2 regions of the Aneurinibacillus sp. UBA3580 genome follow, and region 2 is predicted to be linked to the other one. Evidence: riboswitches for the same ligand, from Rfam matches in the RefSeq annotation. Region 2 holds a riboswitch; the other holds the start of a gene.
The links. A riboswitch is a leader RNA that binds a small molecule or an ion and turns the genes downstream of it on or off. The one in region 2 is predicted to bind cobalamin.
Positions count from the first base shown of each region.

Region 1: another riboswitch for cobalamin. It lies ahead of cobT (nicotinate-nucleotide--dimethylbenzimidazole phosphoribosyltransferase); the one in region 2 lies ahead of nikA (nickel ABC transporter substrate-binding protein).

Region 1 covers NZ_DFMZ01000046.1:39,846-43,973, reverse strand. Annotated here, with positions in the region: gene B2899_RS07405 (ornithine--oxo-acid transaminase) at 1-1,098, shown strand, start outside; cobalamin riboswitch at 1,125-1,299, shown strand; gene cobT (nicotinate-nucleotide--dimethylbenzimidazole phosphoribosyltransferase) at 1,437-2,504, shown strand; gene B2899_RS07395 (MDR family MFS transporter) at 2,669-4,128, shown strand, end outside.
Region 2 covers NZ_DFMZ01000136.1:21,788-32,728, reverse strand. Annotated here, with positions in the region: gene nikC (nickel transporter permease) at 1-135, opposite strand, end outside; gene nikB (nickel ABC transporter permease) at 138-1,079, opposite strand; gene nikA (nickel ABC transporter substrate-binding protein) at 1,084-2,676, opposite strand; cobalamin riboswitch at 3,067-3,264, opposite strand; gene uvrA (excinuclease ABC subunit UvrA) at 3,434-6,304, opposite strand; gene uvrB (excinuclease ABC subunit UvrB) at 6,312-8,291, opposite strand; gene B2899_RS17990 (hypothetical protein) at 8,728-8,862, opposite strand; gene B2899_RS17985 (hypothetical protein) at 9,430-9,603, opposite strand; gene thiC (phosphomethylpyrimidine synthase ThiC) at 9,627-10,941, opposite strand, start outside.

The DNA of each region.
Region 1 (4,128 bases), on a different contig from region 2:
TGGGTAGAAGATCCGGAGGGTAACAGATATATGGATATGCTAAGTGCGTATTCCGCGCTTAACCAGGGCCATCGCCATCCGAAAATTATTCAGGCATTAAAAGATCAAGCTGATCGGGTAACCTTAACATCCCGTGCGTTCCATAACGACAGGTTGGGCGAGTTCTATGAAAAGTTGTCCATGCTGACGGGCAAGGACATGATCCTGCCGATGAATACCGGTGCAGAAGCGGTAGAAACGGCCATTAAGGCCGTGCGCCGCTGGGCGTATGACGTAAAGAAAGTGCCGGAGAATCAGGCGGAAATCATCGTCAGTGAAGGCAATTTCCATGGCCGTACAACAACGATTACATCCTTTTCTTCGGATGAGGCGTACAAGCGCGGATTCGGTCCGTTTACACCAGGCTTTAAAATTATCCCGTATGGTGATATCGAGGCGCTGAAACAGGCGATTACACCGAACACGGCCGCATTTATGACCGAGCCGATCCAGGGAGAAGCAGGTATTGTGATGCCGCCGGAAGGCTTCTTAAAGCAAGCGTTTGAGCTGTGCAAAGAAAATAACGTACTGTTCATTGCAGATGAAATTCAAACCGGTTTTGGCCGTACAGGTAAACTTTTTGCATCCGATTGGGAGAACGTAAAACCAGATATGTATATTATGGGTAAAGCACTGGGCGGCGGCGTGTTCCCAATCTCCGCAGTTGCCGCAGACAAAGAAATTCTGGGCGTATTCGAACCGGGTTCCCACGGCTCCACATTCGGCGGAAACCCGCTGGGCTGCGCGGTTGCCATCGCGGCACTCGAAGTGCTGGAGGAAGAACAACTGGTGCAGCGTTCACTTACGCTGGGTGAATATTTCAAGCAGAAGTTGCAGCAAATCGATAACCCGGTTATCAAAGAAGTACGCGGCCGCGGCCTGTTCATCGGTGTTGAGCTGACAGGAAAAGCGCGTCCGTATTGCGAGGCGCTGAAAGAGCTTGGTTTGCTGTGCAAAGAAACACATGAAACGACAATTCGTTTTGCGCCGCCGCTTATTATTTCCAAAGAAGATTTGGACTGGGCGATTGAACGAATTTATCAAGTATTGAAAAAGTAAGCGAAGCGGTGTATGCTGTTTATAAATGTGTATAGGACGCAATAGGTGCCCCTTTCAGGGGAGAATAGGGAAGAAAACACGCGGGCCCGCCACTGTAGCCGGGGAGCCGTCGGCAGTCACTGAGCGCATGCGTTTGGGAAGGCTGTCGACATATGGCCTTGATCCGGGAGCCAGGAGACCTGCCTATTGCAGCGGATTACTCGAGGATAGGTAGCATAGAACCGGATGTGGCAAGTCCAGGTCTCTTTGACCTGGGCTTTTTTCCGTACATAAACACCTGTCACCTTTGCGTCCTTGTCCATTCTCTAGATTTCAGGAGAAAAGCGGGGGATAAAACGATGGAACAAACAATCGGCGCATTGCTTGCAGATACTATAAGTCGTATCGCCAGGCCGGATGAGGAAATCATGGGAGCGGTTCAAAAGCGGGTGGATAACCTGACCAAGCCGCCGGGAAGTCTTGGCGTTTTGGAAGAGATGGTTGTTCGCCTGTCCGGAATTCAGCGGACGGAGGGACCGTCGCTGGATAGAAAAGCGGTGATAGTGATGTGCGGCGATCATGGCGTGGTAGAGGAAGGCGTCAGCGCGTTTCCTTCGGAAGTAACAGGGTTAATGATGGGCAATTTTACACGCGGCGGAGCCGCGATTAACGTGTTTGCACGCCAGATGGGAGCGGAGGTTGTCGTTGTCGATATCGGGAGCAAGGCGGAGACGCCTCCAGGGGTACGAAACGAAAAAGTAAAATCCGGCACAAAAAATATGGCACAGGGTTCGGCAATGACTCCGGATGAAGCCGTGCGTGCAGTCGAAGTAGGTATTGCGATTGCAATGGAATTGGCTGCGCAAGGATGCAAAGCTATTGCTCTGGGCGATATGGGAATCGGCAATACAACGCCGAGCGCCGCACTGACGGCTGCTATTACCGGACGCCCTGTAGACGAGTTGACCGGAAAAGGGACCGGCATTGATGAAGATAAACGGAAGGCGAAAGCTGCAATTATCGAACAGGCCTTGGCCGTGAACGGAATAGACAAACACTGGCGTTCGGAGCTTACTCCGATTGATGTACTGGCCCGTATAGGCGGATTGGAAATTGCAGGGCTTGTCGGTGTGACGCTCGGTTCCGCTGCCCACGGTATGGCCGTTATTATAGACGGAGTCATTGCGAGTGCGGCAGCATTAGTTGCATATGAGATATGCCCGGACGTACTGCCCTTCATGTTCGCGTCGCATCTATCCGAGGAACCGGCCCATGAGGCGGCTCTAACGTATCTGGAGCTGACGCCGGCTCTGCATCTGCGTATGCGCCTTGGCGAAGGATCTGGAGCGGTTCTTCTGTTTCCGATGCTGGAAGCCTCCATTGCCATGCTGAATCAGATGGCGACGTTTGATGAGTTAGGTTTATAAAAAGATGCTCCCCGCTGCGAACACAGCGGGGTTTTTATCCAGAATCCGCGCACATATAACGCAGACCGGAAGATTGACTTTTACGCCGGAATTTTTATACGCTACCAGCATAAGGATGCTTGTCCGCGGTGGGTAAGCGGACTGTAGAGAGAGGGAGAATGCGTATGAAGACAAATAGAAGAAACGTGACGATCGCCATGCTGGTCGCTACGTTCCTGGCGGCAATTGAAGTCACCATCGTTAGTACGGCTATGCCTCGCATCGTCAGCGACCTGGGAGGTCTGACGCTGATTAGCTGGGTGTTTGCCGTCTACTTGCTGACGATGTCCGTAACGACACCGATTTATGGCAAACTTGCAGACTTGTTTGGGCGTAAAATTATTTTTACATTCGGTACCGTCGTTTTCCTTCTGGGGTCGGCGCTATGCGGTCTGGCACAATCGATGGAGCAGTTAATCTTTTACCGGGCCATTCAAGGGATCGGCGCCGGTGCCGTTCTACCGGTGACATTTACGATTATTGGTGATATTTATTCCTTTGAAGAGAGGGCCAAAATCCAGGGATGGTTTAGTTCCGTGTGGGGCATCTCAGGCATTGTTGGACCGTTAGTCGGCGGTTTTTTCGTTGACGTTATTTCCTGGCACTGGATTTTCTTTATTAACGTCCCGTTCGGCATCATTGCGGTCGTCATGCTATGGATATATCTGGATGAATCATTTGAGAAAAAGAAGCGGCATATCGATTACGCGGGTGCGATAACGTTCACGATCGGTATGACTGCGCTGCTGTATGGGTTTCTGACTGGAGGACAGGAATATGCCTGGAGTTCTGCGCCCATTTTCGGATTGTTTGCGGTTGCCGGGGTATTTTTGGCTATCTTCATCTTAATTGAAATCAAGTCTCCGGAACCGATGCTTCCGCTGCAACTGTTTACCATTCGGGCCATCTCCGTTTCCAACTTGATTTCATTTGTGATTAGCGCCGTATTAATCGCAATTAATGCTTATTTGCCGATGTGGATTCAAGGAGTATACGGACAGGGAGCGACAAGTTCAGGACTGGCTCTTACGCCCATGTCCATCGGATGGCCGCTTGGCGCTATTCTAAGCGGATGGTTGATGGTTCGTCTCAGTACGCGCAATACAGCGCTGATGGGTCTTATGCTTCTTATCCTGGCTTCGCTTTGGCTGGCTTTTATCGGTATGAATACGTCCCAGTTCGCTCTTATTGCGATTATGTTCATTGCCGGGCTTGGCTTTGGTCTATCGGTGACGGTATTTACAGTAACCGTGCAATCTTCAGTGGACTGGAATCTGCGCGGGGCGGCGACGGCATCCAACTCGTTCGTCCGTACGCTCGGTCAGACGTTCGGTATTGCGGTATTCGGAACATTGTTTAATGCGGCGCTTGGCCGGTATATACAAGAACATGGAATGAAGGCGGGAACAGATATGAACCAACTGTTGAATCCAGAAGTGGCACAGCAATTGCCGGCACAGCTTCTGGCGTCTATGCGGGAAGGGCTGGCCTATGCTTTGCACAGTGTATTTCTCGTATTGTGTGTGCTGGCTGCTGTCTCGCTTGTAGTAGGCTTCTGGCTGCCGCGCAAGAATCCGGAACCCGT
Region 2 (10,941 bases):
AAATGGACCGATTAGCGTGAGCAGAATAATAATAGCCAATATCCCCGTTCCCAGTGCCGTCATCGGATCGCGCAGCATGCTCCGCCATGTATTCCGGCGTATCGGTGATTGACGGAAAACGGTAGAAACATTCACATTCACGATAGCTCCCCCTTTCCATAACGAATCCGGGGATCGAGCAGACCGTAACTTAAATCAACCAGCAAATTAACCACAACGACAAAAACACCTGTCAGCAGCACATAGCCCTGAATGACCGGGTAATCCCGCTGAAAGATCGCTTCCACCGCCATGCTACCAAGCCCCGGCCAGGAAAACAGCGTCTCAATTACAACTGTTCCAGCCAGCAAACTGCCGATGCTCATCCCAAAAACTGTCACAACAGGCAGAAGCGCTGCCCGCAATGCATGTCTCCATAGAATGCGCCATTCCGCAATGCCTCTCGCCCGCGCCGCGCGGATGTATTCCTGCGACAGGCTTTCCAGCAGCCCGGCACGGAGCAAGCGGGCATATACGGCCGCCATCGCAAAACCGAGGGTAACGGAAGGAAGAATCATATGCTGGGCGCTTCCTTTGCCCATTGTCGGCAGCCATTGTAGTTTAAAAGCAAACACATAAATAAGCAGTAGCCCCATCCAGAAGCTCGGGATGGACGCACCGAGCAGAGCAAGAAAACGGCTCAGATGATCCGGCCAACGCCCCGGATATTTAGCGGCCAACAGACCAAGCGGAACAGCAATCAGCACCATGACAGCAAGCCCTCCTACCGTTAATTGAATGGTGGTAGGTAGTCGCGCGATCATTTCGTCCAAAACCGGCTTCTCTTTAATATAAGAATTTCCGAAATCAAGCTGCAGCACGTTCAGCATCCATTCACCATACTGGACCAGCAATGGCCGATCGAAGCCAAGCTCTTTACGAAGCGCGGCTTCGTCGGCCTGGGTAACCGCCAGTTCATCAACTTCCAAAATACGCAGCACCGGATCACCCGGTGCAAGCTTCATTAACGTAAAAGTCAACAGGGACAACAGAAACAATACGAATACAAGCTGCAACAGTCGTGCTTTGACCAACTTCAGCACGCTACTTCACATCCATTTTATTGGTAACTATATAGTATTCTGTCGCACCAGGCTTCCAATCGACGACTCTTTTGTTGACACCGACGATAATATTCGGATAGACCGCAAACGAATGGAAGACCTCCCGGTTAATAATACTGACCGCTTCCTGTGTTAACTGTACCCGTTTCTGCATGTCGGCAGTTGCGTTTAATCGTGCCACAACTTCGTTTACCTTATCATTATTGATATGGGTCGGATTCAGCGATCCACCCGGGATGAAAGCCGAATTCAGATAGAATCCTCCGTCGCCACGCGGCGCGGACAGGTTGCTGTACGTCACCAAGTCCCAGTCTTTATTCTCACGCAAATACGTATCCACATCTTCTACCATTTTAATCTGCATAGTCACTCCGGCCTTTGCTGCATCTGACTGCAACAATTGAGCAATAAGCGGCAGTTCCGGTCGCCCTTTGTATGTAAGAACCTCCAGCGTCAGCGGTTTGCCATCCTTCGTCAGCTTTCCATCAGCTCCCGCTTTAAACCCGGCTTCCTCCAGCAGCTTCTTCGCCTCGGCTATATTCAACTTGTGTATCGGCTCTTTGCTTCCGAATGGTAGACGGGTGTTAAACGGACCATTGGCCGGCGTCGCATTCCCAAGCATAATGTCATTCGCGATACTTTCACGGTCGAGCAGCAGATCAATCGCCTTTCTTACTTTAACATCTTGAAACAGAGGCTTCTGATGGTTATACAGCAGGAAGTGAACCCTAAGCCCCGGTACCGAATCCACTTTAAGCTGGCTGTCTTTTTGAATAGCCTCGACCGTTTCGGCCGGAACCTGATACACGATGTCCGCTTCTTTGGATTGTAATGCCAGCGCCCTTACGTTGCCGTCCTCATTGAATTTGAAAGACACCTCGTTCAATTTCGCCTTGCCATCCCAGTACCCATCGTAACGTTCCAGCAAAATTTCAATATTCGGCGTAAACTGCTTCACTTTGAACGGACCTGTGCCGACAGGGGCATTGTTGAACGCTTTCGTTCCCATTTTCTTTTCCGCTTCGACGCTAATCACGGATGCATACGGGCTGACTAGCTCCGATGGCAGTGCCGGATGCGGCTCCTTTGTCACAATCGTCAATTGTTGGCCGTCCGCTTTCATCGAAGCGATTTTTAATGCACTCGCTAATTTATCGCTTGCAGCAATTCCACGTTCGAATGAAGCTTTAACCGCAGCAGCGTCTACCTTTGTTCCGTCCTGGAATGTTACACCGTCACGGATCGTAAACACCCATGTGCGATCGCCTTTGGCCTCCCATTTTGTCGCCAGCCATGGTTTGATCTCCAGCTTCTCATCCAAACGAACAAGCGTTTCTACCACACCTGCCTGAAGCGCTGCAAAGCCGTTATGCGGATCGAGACTCCCGCTTTTGAAATTAAAAATAATCGTCGCTTTTTTATTCTTTGTATCCTGCTGTTGGCCAGCATTCGATTTGCTGTTACCACTTACTTGTTCGTTTTGGCTGCAACCTGACATTACAACCGCCGCACACAGCAGAAGCGAAATAAGAAATGCAATCATGCAGATTTTCTTGTGCAGGAATAAATACATGATAAAACCACTCTCCTCTTGACTGCGTATTATAATGCCGAAAATAATAATTATTACTATTTGGATTCTATTATCGGTTCTATTTTTTGTCAAGAAAATCAATTTTTCACATAGTAACATCTTAAAAGATTTAGGCATTAATCCCTTTCATCAAAGGGAAATGAGGCTTATTTACAGATCGCTCCGAGCTAATTTTATTTCATATTCATTACGAAATATAAGCCATTAATGAATCTTATTGATTCGTTTTTTCAAGATAGGTAAATACCGGGCACAATAAAAGCACCTCTCTTTTTACAAGAGAGGTGCTTAGCAAATTCACGACAAATAGCCCCAAAAAATAACTCGTGAAATAAATGATCATACACCCCCTCATCCTCGTGAGTTTGTTGTGTGCCTTACAGTGAGGCAGGTCTCCTGACTTATGGATCATCACCGCTCTACGCCTTCCCATTCCAGAATCGAAACAGTGGCATGTCATAGAGCAGCTCCTCATTTACAGTGGCGGGACCGTGCCGGATTTTCACCGGTCTTCCCTTTTAAGCGAAAATAGTCATCTATTTCCGCACCTCTCTGCTTTCCTTATGTAATTTTAGAATAATCATACAATTTAAAATCCGTTTATGTCTACATTTTTACAAACAAAATTTCTTAGTAAAGGATAAAAAGCAGAAGGTTTTTCTTTCGGTTTTGGCGCAAAGCTCTTCTAACCTTCTGCTTTTCACTCCCTCTATCCTCTCACTGCCGTATGAATACATCAAAGAATATGTTGCATCTGCAAGCGCGCTTCGGAACGCTTGCGGTCACGCTCCAATATTGGAGCAAGGAAATGTCCGGTATACGACTCCTTCACGCCTGCGATTTCCTCCGGGGTACCTTCGGCTACAATTGTACCGCCGCGGCTTCCGCCTTCCGGTCCCAGATCGATGATATAATCCGCTGTCTTAATAACATCCAGATTATGCTCAATCACCAGCACGGTATCCCCGGCATCCACCAGACGCTGCAATACTTTCAATAGACGATCAATATCATCGATATGCAGTCCTGTTGTCGGTTCGTCCAAAATATAAAGCGTCTTACCGTTGCTCCGACGGTATAACTCAGAGGCCAATTTTACGCGCTGTGCTTCTCCACCGGATAACGTTGTCGCCGGTTGCCCAAGCGTAATATAGCCGAGACCCACATCGTAAAGAGTTTGCAGCTTGCGCTGAATACGCGGGATATTCTTAAAGAATTCCAGTGCATCTTCCACTGTCATTTCCAGCACATCTGCAATGTTTTTTCCTTTGTAGCGAACTTCCAGCGTTTCACGATTATACCGCTTCCCGTGACACACTTCACATGGCACATACACATCCGGCAGGAAATGCATCTCAATTTTGATAATGCCGTCGCCGCGGCACGCTTCACAGCGACCGCCTTTTACGTTGAAACTGAAGCGGCCTTTCTGGTAGCCGCGCATTTTCGCTTCGTTCGTCTGTGCGAACAGATCTCGAATGTCGTCGAACACGCCCGTATATGTCGCCGGATTGGAACGCGGTGTACGCCCGATTGGCGACTGATCGATGTCGATAACTTTATCCAGATGCTCGATGCCTTCAAGCTTGCGGAATGCACCTGGCTTCTGCTTCGACTTGTGCAACTCACGGGCCAATGCCTTGTGTAAGATTTCGTTAATCAACGTCGATTTACCGGAGCCGGATACGCCGGTCACACATGTGAAAACACCAAGCGGCACTTTTAGCGTGACGTTGCGCAAGTTGTTTTCTTTCGCACCAAGCACTTTAATCCATTTTCCGTTTGGTTGACGGCGTTCCAGCGGCACAGGGATAAACTTGCGTCCGCTCAAATACTGGCCGGTAAGCGAATTCTCATCATCCATTACTTCCTGCGGTGTCCCCTGGGATACGACCTTACCGCCATGAATACCGGCACCCGGTCCGATGTCGATGATATAGTCTGCCGCCATCATCGTATCTTCGTCGTGCTCAACCACAATCAACGTATTACCCAGGTCACGCATATGCTCAAGCGTTTTGATAAGGCGGGCATTATCGCGCTGATGCAGTCCGATGCTCGGCTCATCCAGGATGTACAGTACGCCCATCAGACTGGAACCAATCTGCGTCGCCAGGCGAATCCGCTGCGCTTCTCCTCCGGATAATGTACCCGCGGCACGGCTCATCGTCAGATAATCCAGTCCGACGTCCACCAGGAACTGCAGACGTGCTTTAATTTCTTTTAAAATAAGACGGGCAATCTGCATTTCTTTCTCGGTCAGCACGAGGCCATCAAAGAATTCATGCGCATCCGCAATCGAAAGGTCAGTAACATACGCAATGTTTTTGTGGTTCACCGTTACTGCCAGCGCTTCTGGACGCAGGCGATGGCCTTTGCAGGACGGACATTTCTTCTGGCTCATGTACATCTCAAGCTGCTGGCGCACATAATCGGAACCGGTCTCGCGATACCGACGAGCCACATTATTTACGACACCCTCGAATGTCATATACGTATCACGAACGGTCGTGCTGAAATCACTTTTGTAGCGGAAATGCAGCTTCTCGTTTCCACTGCCGAACAGCAGAACATGCCGCTGTTCTTCCGTCAGTTCCTCAAACGGCTTGTCCAAATCGATTTTGTAGTGCTCGGCCACGCAGGAAAGAATTTGCTCATAGTAATTGGAAGTCGAACTGTTCCACGGTTCAAGCGCTCCTTCATTTACACTCTTGGAAGGATCCGGCACAACCAGGTCCGGATCAACCTCCAGTTGACTGCCCAATCCGTCACATTTCGAGCATGCCCCAAACGGACTGTTAAACGAGAACATACGGGGTTCCAGATCAGGCATGCTGAAGCCGCACACCGGACAGGCAAGGTTCTGGCTGAACAGCAGTTCTTCTTCCCCGATAATGTCTACCAGCACCCGGCCTTCGGCGAGGCGAAGCGCCGTTTCCAGCGAATCTGCCAGGCGGCTCTGGATGCCCTCTTTCACAACAATCCGGTCGATGACCACTTCAATGGAGTGCTTTTTGTTCTTCTCCAGCTTAATCTCTTCCGACAAGTCCCGCACTTCGCCATCGACGCGCACGCGCACATATCCTTGCGCACGAATATCGTCAAGCAATTTCACGTGCTCGCCTTTCCGCCCCTGTACGAGCGGTGCCAGAATTTGCAGGCGTGTTTTCTCCGGATACCCCAGAATGCGATCCACCATCTGCTCTATCGTTTGCGCCGTAATCTCTACCCCGTGTTCCGGACAGTGCGGCCGTCCGATGCGGGCAAAGAGGAGACGGAGATAATCGTAAATCTCCGTAACGGTACCTACAGTAGAACGGGGATTGCGGCTGGTCGTCTTCTGGTCGATGGAGATGGCCGGAGACAGCCCGTCAATGGAATCGACGTCCGGCTTGTCCATCTGACCCAGAAACTGGCGTGCATAGGCGGACAGCGACTCGACATAACGCCGCTGTCCTTCCGCGTAAATCGTATCAAACGCAAGCGACGACTTACCCGAGCCGGACAAGCCGGTCAGCACGACAAACTTGTCCCGGGGAATCGTCACATCTATATTTTTCAGGTTATGGGCACGCGCGCCCTTAATCACAATATTTTCGCGGCTCATTCGTTTTTCATCCTTCCGCCTTTAACTCAAGAATTAAATCGCGCAGTTCAGCCGCACGCTCGAAGTTCAGCGCACGGGCCGCTTCCTTCATCTCTTCTTCGAGACGCAGCAAGACGTCCTTTCTCTCTTTCTTGCTCAGCTTGCTGTACGCCTTCTGCGGCAGGTACTCTTCCTGCTCTTCTGCCGCTTTAGTCGCCTCGATGACTTCGCGCACCGCTTTGCGGATCGTCTGCGGCGTAATGCCATGCTCTTCATTGTATGCAATCTGACGCTCACGGCGGCGGTTCGTCTCCTCGACGGCGCGCTCAATCGATTGCGTCATTTTATCCGCGTACATGATGACGTGGCCGCTTGCGTTTCTTGCGGCGCGGCCAATTGTCTGAATCAATGATCGCTCGTTGCGCAGGAAGCCTTCTTTGTCTGCATCCAGAATCGCCACCAGCGACACTTCCGGTATATCTAACCCTTCCCGTAAAAGGTTAATTCCAATCAAGACATCGAACGTTCCTATCCGTAAATCGCGGATAATCTGCATCCTCTCAATCGTTTTGATATCCGAGTGCAGATAGCGAACTTTAATGCCCACTTCTTTCAGATAATCGGTCAGGTCTTCGGCCATTTTTTTCGTAAGCGTGGTGACAAGCACACGCTCATTCTTCTCAATCCGCTCGTTAATTTCACCCAGTAAATCGTCAATCTGCCCTTTAGAAGGACGAATGTCGATCGTCGGATCTAAGAGTCCGGTCGGACGGATTACCTGCTCGACGAAATCCGGTGCCTTTTCCAGCTCATACGGTCCCGGCGTTGCCGATACGTAGATAATTTGCTTTACATGTTTTTCGAACTCTTCGAATGTAAGCGGGCGGTTGTCTGCCGCAGACGGCAGACGGAAGCCGTGGTTAATCAACATTTCCTTGCGGGCTTTGTCACCGTTGTACATGCCGCGAATCTGCGGCAGCGTAATATGCGACTCGTCTATCATAATCAGAAAATCATCCGGGAAGTAATCCAGCAGCGTATACGGTGTCGCTCCTGGTGGCAGGCCGTTCAGGTGGCGCGAGTAGTTCTCGACGCCGGAGCAATAGCCCATCTCCTGCAGCATCTCGATATCATAGCGTGTCCGTTGTTCCAGGCGCTGCGCTTCCAGCAGCTTACCCTGCTCTTTAAAATACGCAAGCTGCTCTTCCAGTTCGGCTTCAATGCTCTTGATGGCACGCTGCATCTTATCCTGACCCGTGACATAGTGGGACGCCGGAAAGATTGCAACGTGCTCGCGCTCTGCCAGCACTTCTCCGGTCAATGCGTCAATCTCGGTAATCCGCTCAATCTCATCACCAAAAAACTCCACACGAATCGCGTGTTCGCTGTTAGCCGCCGGGAAAATCTCCACGACGTCCCCGCGCACGCGGAATGTACCGCGCGTAAAGTTAACGTCATTTCGATTATATTGAATGTCTATCAGCTTGCGAAGCACATCATCACGGTTCTTCTCCATACCACGCCGCAGAGAAAGCAGCAGCGCTTTGTATTCCTGCGGTGAACCCAAACCATAAATACAGGACACACTGGCAACAATGATGACATCTTCACGTTCAAACAGCGCGCTGGTCGCGGAATGGCGCAGTTTGTCAATTTCCTCATTGATGCTGGCGTCCTTCTCGATGTAAGTATCCGATTGCGGAATGTAGGCTTCAGGCTGATAGTAATCGTAGTAGCTTACGAAGTATTCGACCGCGTTGTTGGGGAAAAACTCTTTAAACTCGCTGGCAAGCTGCGCCGCGAGCGTCTTGTTGTGGGCAATGACAAGCGTTGGCTTTTGGACTTTATTGATGACCTGGGCCATGGTGAACGTCTTCCCCGTTCCCGTCGCCCCCAGCAGCGTCTGGTGCTTCTTCCCATTCAAAATTCCTTCCGACAACTTCGCTATTGCGGTAGGCTGGTCTCCCTGAGGGTTGTACTCGGAGACAAGCTCGAATTTTTGGCTCAGCTTTTCCAAGGTTTCACCTTTCCTTCGTTATCATGCTGCATTTCATTATATCATAATTGCATATACGAACGTATGATTTCCAATAATTTTTTCGAACGTAGGTTCGAGAGTGAAACTACCGTGGCTTTTCAGCCGCAACCCTGATATGAAAACCATGGGAAGGGTGGCTACCTTTTTGTGGTACGAAGGAAAAAGAGGAAAGAATGAGGAGAGGATTTTGATTTTGAAGACGGAAAATTATAAAGAGGGAATAAATCCGATAAGAACAAATGTTTTTGACTACTATATTTTTATGTTTTACAAGAAAAATAATAAATATAAAAATATAGTTGTGGTATAATATTGCTGTAAGATTACGTAAAATAAAAAGAGACCGCAGGTGCAACTGCGGTCCAATGTACAACGGTGTGCCCGTAAGGACTCATCGAGATATCAGTCAAACACCCCCCTTGAGCCGGCCAGCTTGTAAGGGGGGTGTTACTTTGTTAGCGCAACGATTGACCGCTTGGATTAAGCCAATGATTAACAAACCAAACGTCAGCATAATAATAATCACTTTGCCAGTCTTCATCGATTATCACCTCCCTTGCTACCACTTAACGCAAGGCAACAACGGGTTACGCGGTGATAAATCGAGGCCCCTACAAGTACGTTGTACAAGTAGCATTATATCACAGGAAACGACAGCTTTCTTAAAAAGTTACCAACAAAACAAGCACGCATTCGACAAAGCATTCTCCGTCTTCGCGGAAATGTCTTTTGGCTGATCGGCTTCGATACGACTCACAACCGCTTTAATCTCCTCGACATCCTTCTCGATTTTATCCAATTTCTGTACTTTCTCATAAATTTTTATCGTTTCAATGGATTCATGCCGCGCGCCCCTATTTTTCCGCTTCGTTCCGAGACAAAAGATATGGCGGTTCCATATATCTCCCGTCTGTCAAAAGAACGCGATACAGGTTCGTAGATCGGCGAATCTGGCTGATGTTGACGCGCCCTTCACAAAGAAGGAGGACATAAAAGTGGACATTCCCCTTTTTGTGGAATTTTAGCGGTGGTAGCCAAAATTTCTATAAAAGGTCGGAATGTCCTCTTTTTGTTCCCTTTTTTTCGACAATTTTTTGCAAGAGTCCAGTTAATAATAACAACTTTCTGACTTCAAACACCGAGTACAGGTTTTCATTAAAACATCGCCTGTATAGGTATGATTGCAACTTGCCTGAAGGTCAGCAAGCTCTGCTTTTAGGCTCTCTATTTTGGCCTTCAGCTCTTTTATTTCACTTATAATTTGACTCGCTTTGTTACTCATACAGAGGCCATCTCCTTATCCGCTCACCGATAAATATGACTGCCGCCGTCTTTGAACTCTTGAGCCTTTTCCTTTAATCCCTTTTCTAACGCCTCGTTGTTCGTTAATCCATGATGATTGGCATACTCCCGGATTTCATGCGTGATTTTCATACTGCAGAATTTCGGTCCGCACATCGAACAAAAATGCGCCGTCTTTGCCCCTTCTGCCGGCAAGGTTTCATCGTGATATTCCATGGCGCGTTCTGGATCTAATGATAAATGAAATTGGTCGCGCCAGCGAAACTCAAACCGGGCCTTGGAAAGGGCATTATCGCGAATTTGCGCTCCGGGGTGGCCTTTGGCTAAATCCGCAGCATGGGCGGCAATTTTATAGGCAATGATTCCATCCCGTACGTCCTCTTTATTCGGAAGCCCGAGATGTTCTTTCGGTGTAACATAACAGAGCATGGCCGTTCCGAACCAGCCAATCATGGCTGCACCAATCGCAGAAGTGATATGATCGTACCCCGGCGCGATGTCAGTTGTCAGAGGCCCTAATGTATAAAACGGGGCTTCCTGACAAATCTCCATCTGCTTATCCACATTCTCTTTAATTTTATGCATGGGAACATGACCGGGTCCCTCAATCATCACCTGTACATCATGTTTCCATGCAATTTTAGTCAGCTCACCCAACGTCTCTAACTCAGCGAATTGTGCCTCATCGTTTGCGTCTGCAATCGATCCTGGACGCAGGCCATCCCCTAGGGAAAAGGCTACGTCATACGTTTTCATAATTTCGCAGATTTCCTCGAAATGCGTATAGAGGAAGTTCTCTTCATGATGCGCCAGGCACCATGCCGCTAAGATAGATCCGCCACGTGACACGATTCCTGTGACCCGGTTGCTTGTAAGCGGGATGTAGCGAAGGAGAACTCCGGCATGGATTGTAAAATAATCTACACCTTGCTCGGCCTGCTCGATTAATGTGTCACGGTAGACTTCCCAGGTCAAATCCTCTGCCACTCCGTTTACTTTTTCCAGAGCTTGATAAATGGGAACAGTGCCAACAGGAACCGGAGAATTTCGAATAATCCATTCACGTGTTGTGTGTATGTTTTTTCCGGTAGATAAATCCATAATGGTGTCCGCTCCCCAGCGAATCGCCCACGTCATCTTTTCTACTTCTTCAGAGATAGAAGAAGTAACGGCGGAGTTTCCAATGTTTGCATTAATTTTTACATGGAAGTTTCGGCCGATAATCATCGGCTCGCTCTCCGGGTGATTAATATTAGAAGGAAGAATGGCGCGGCCTTCCGCGATTTCCTTCCGTACAAATTCAGGACTTACCCCTTCG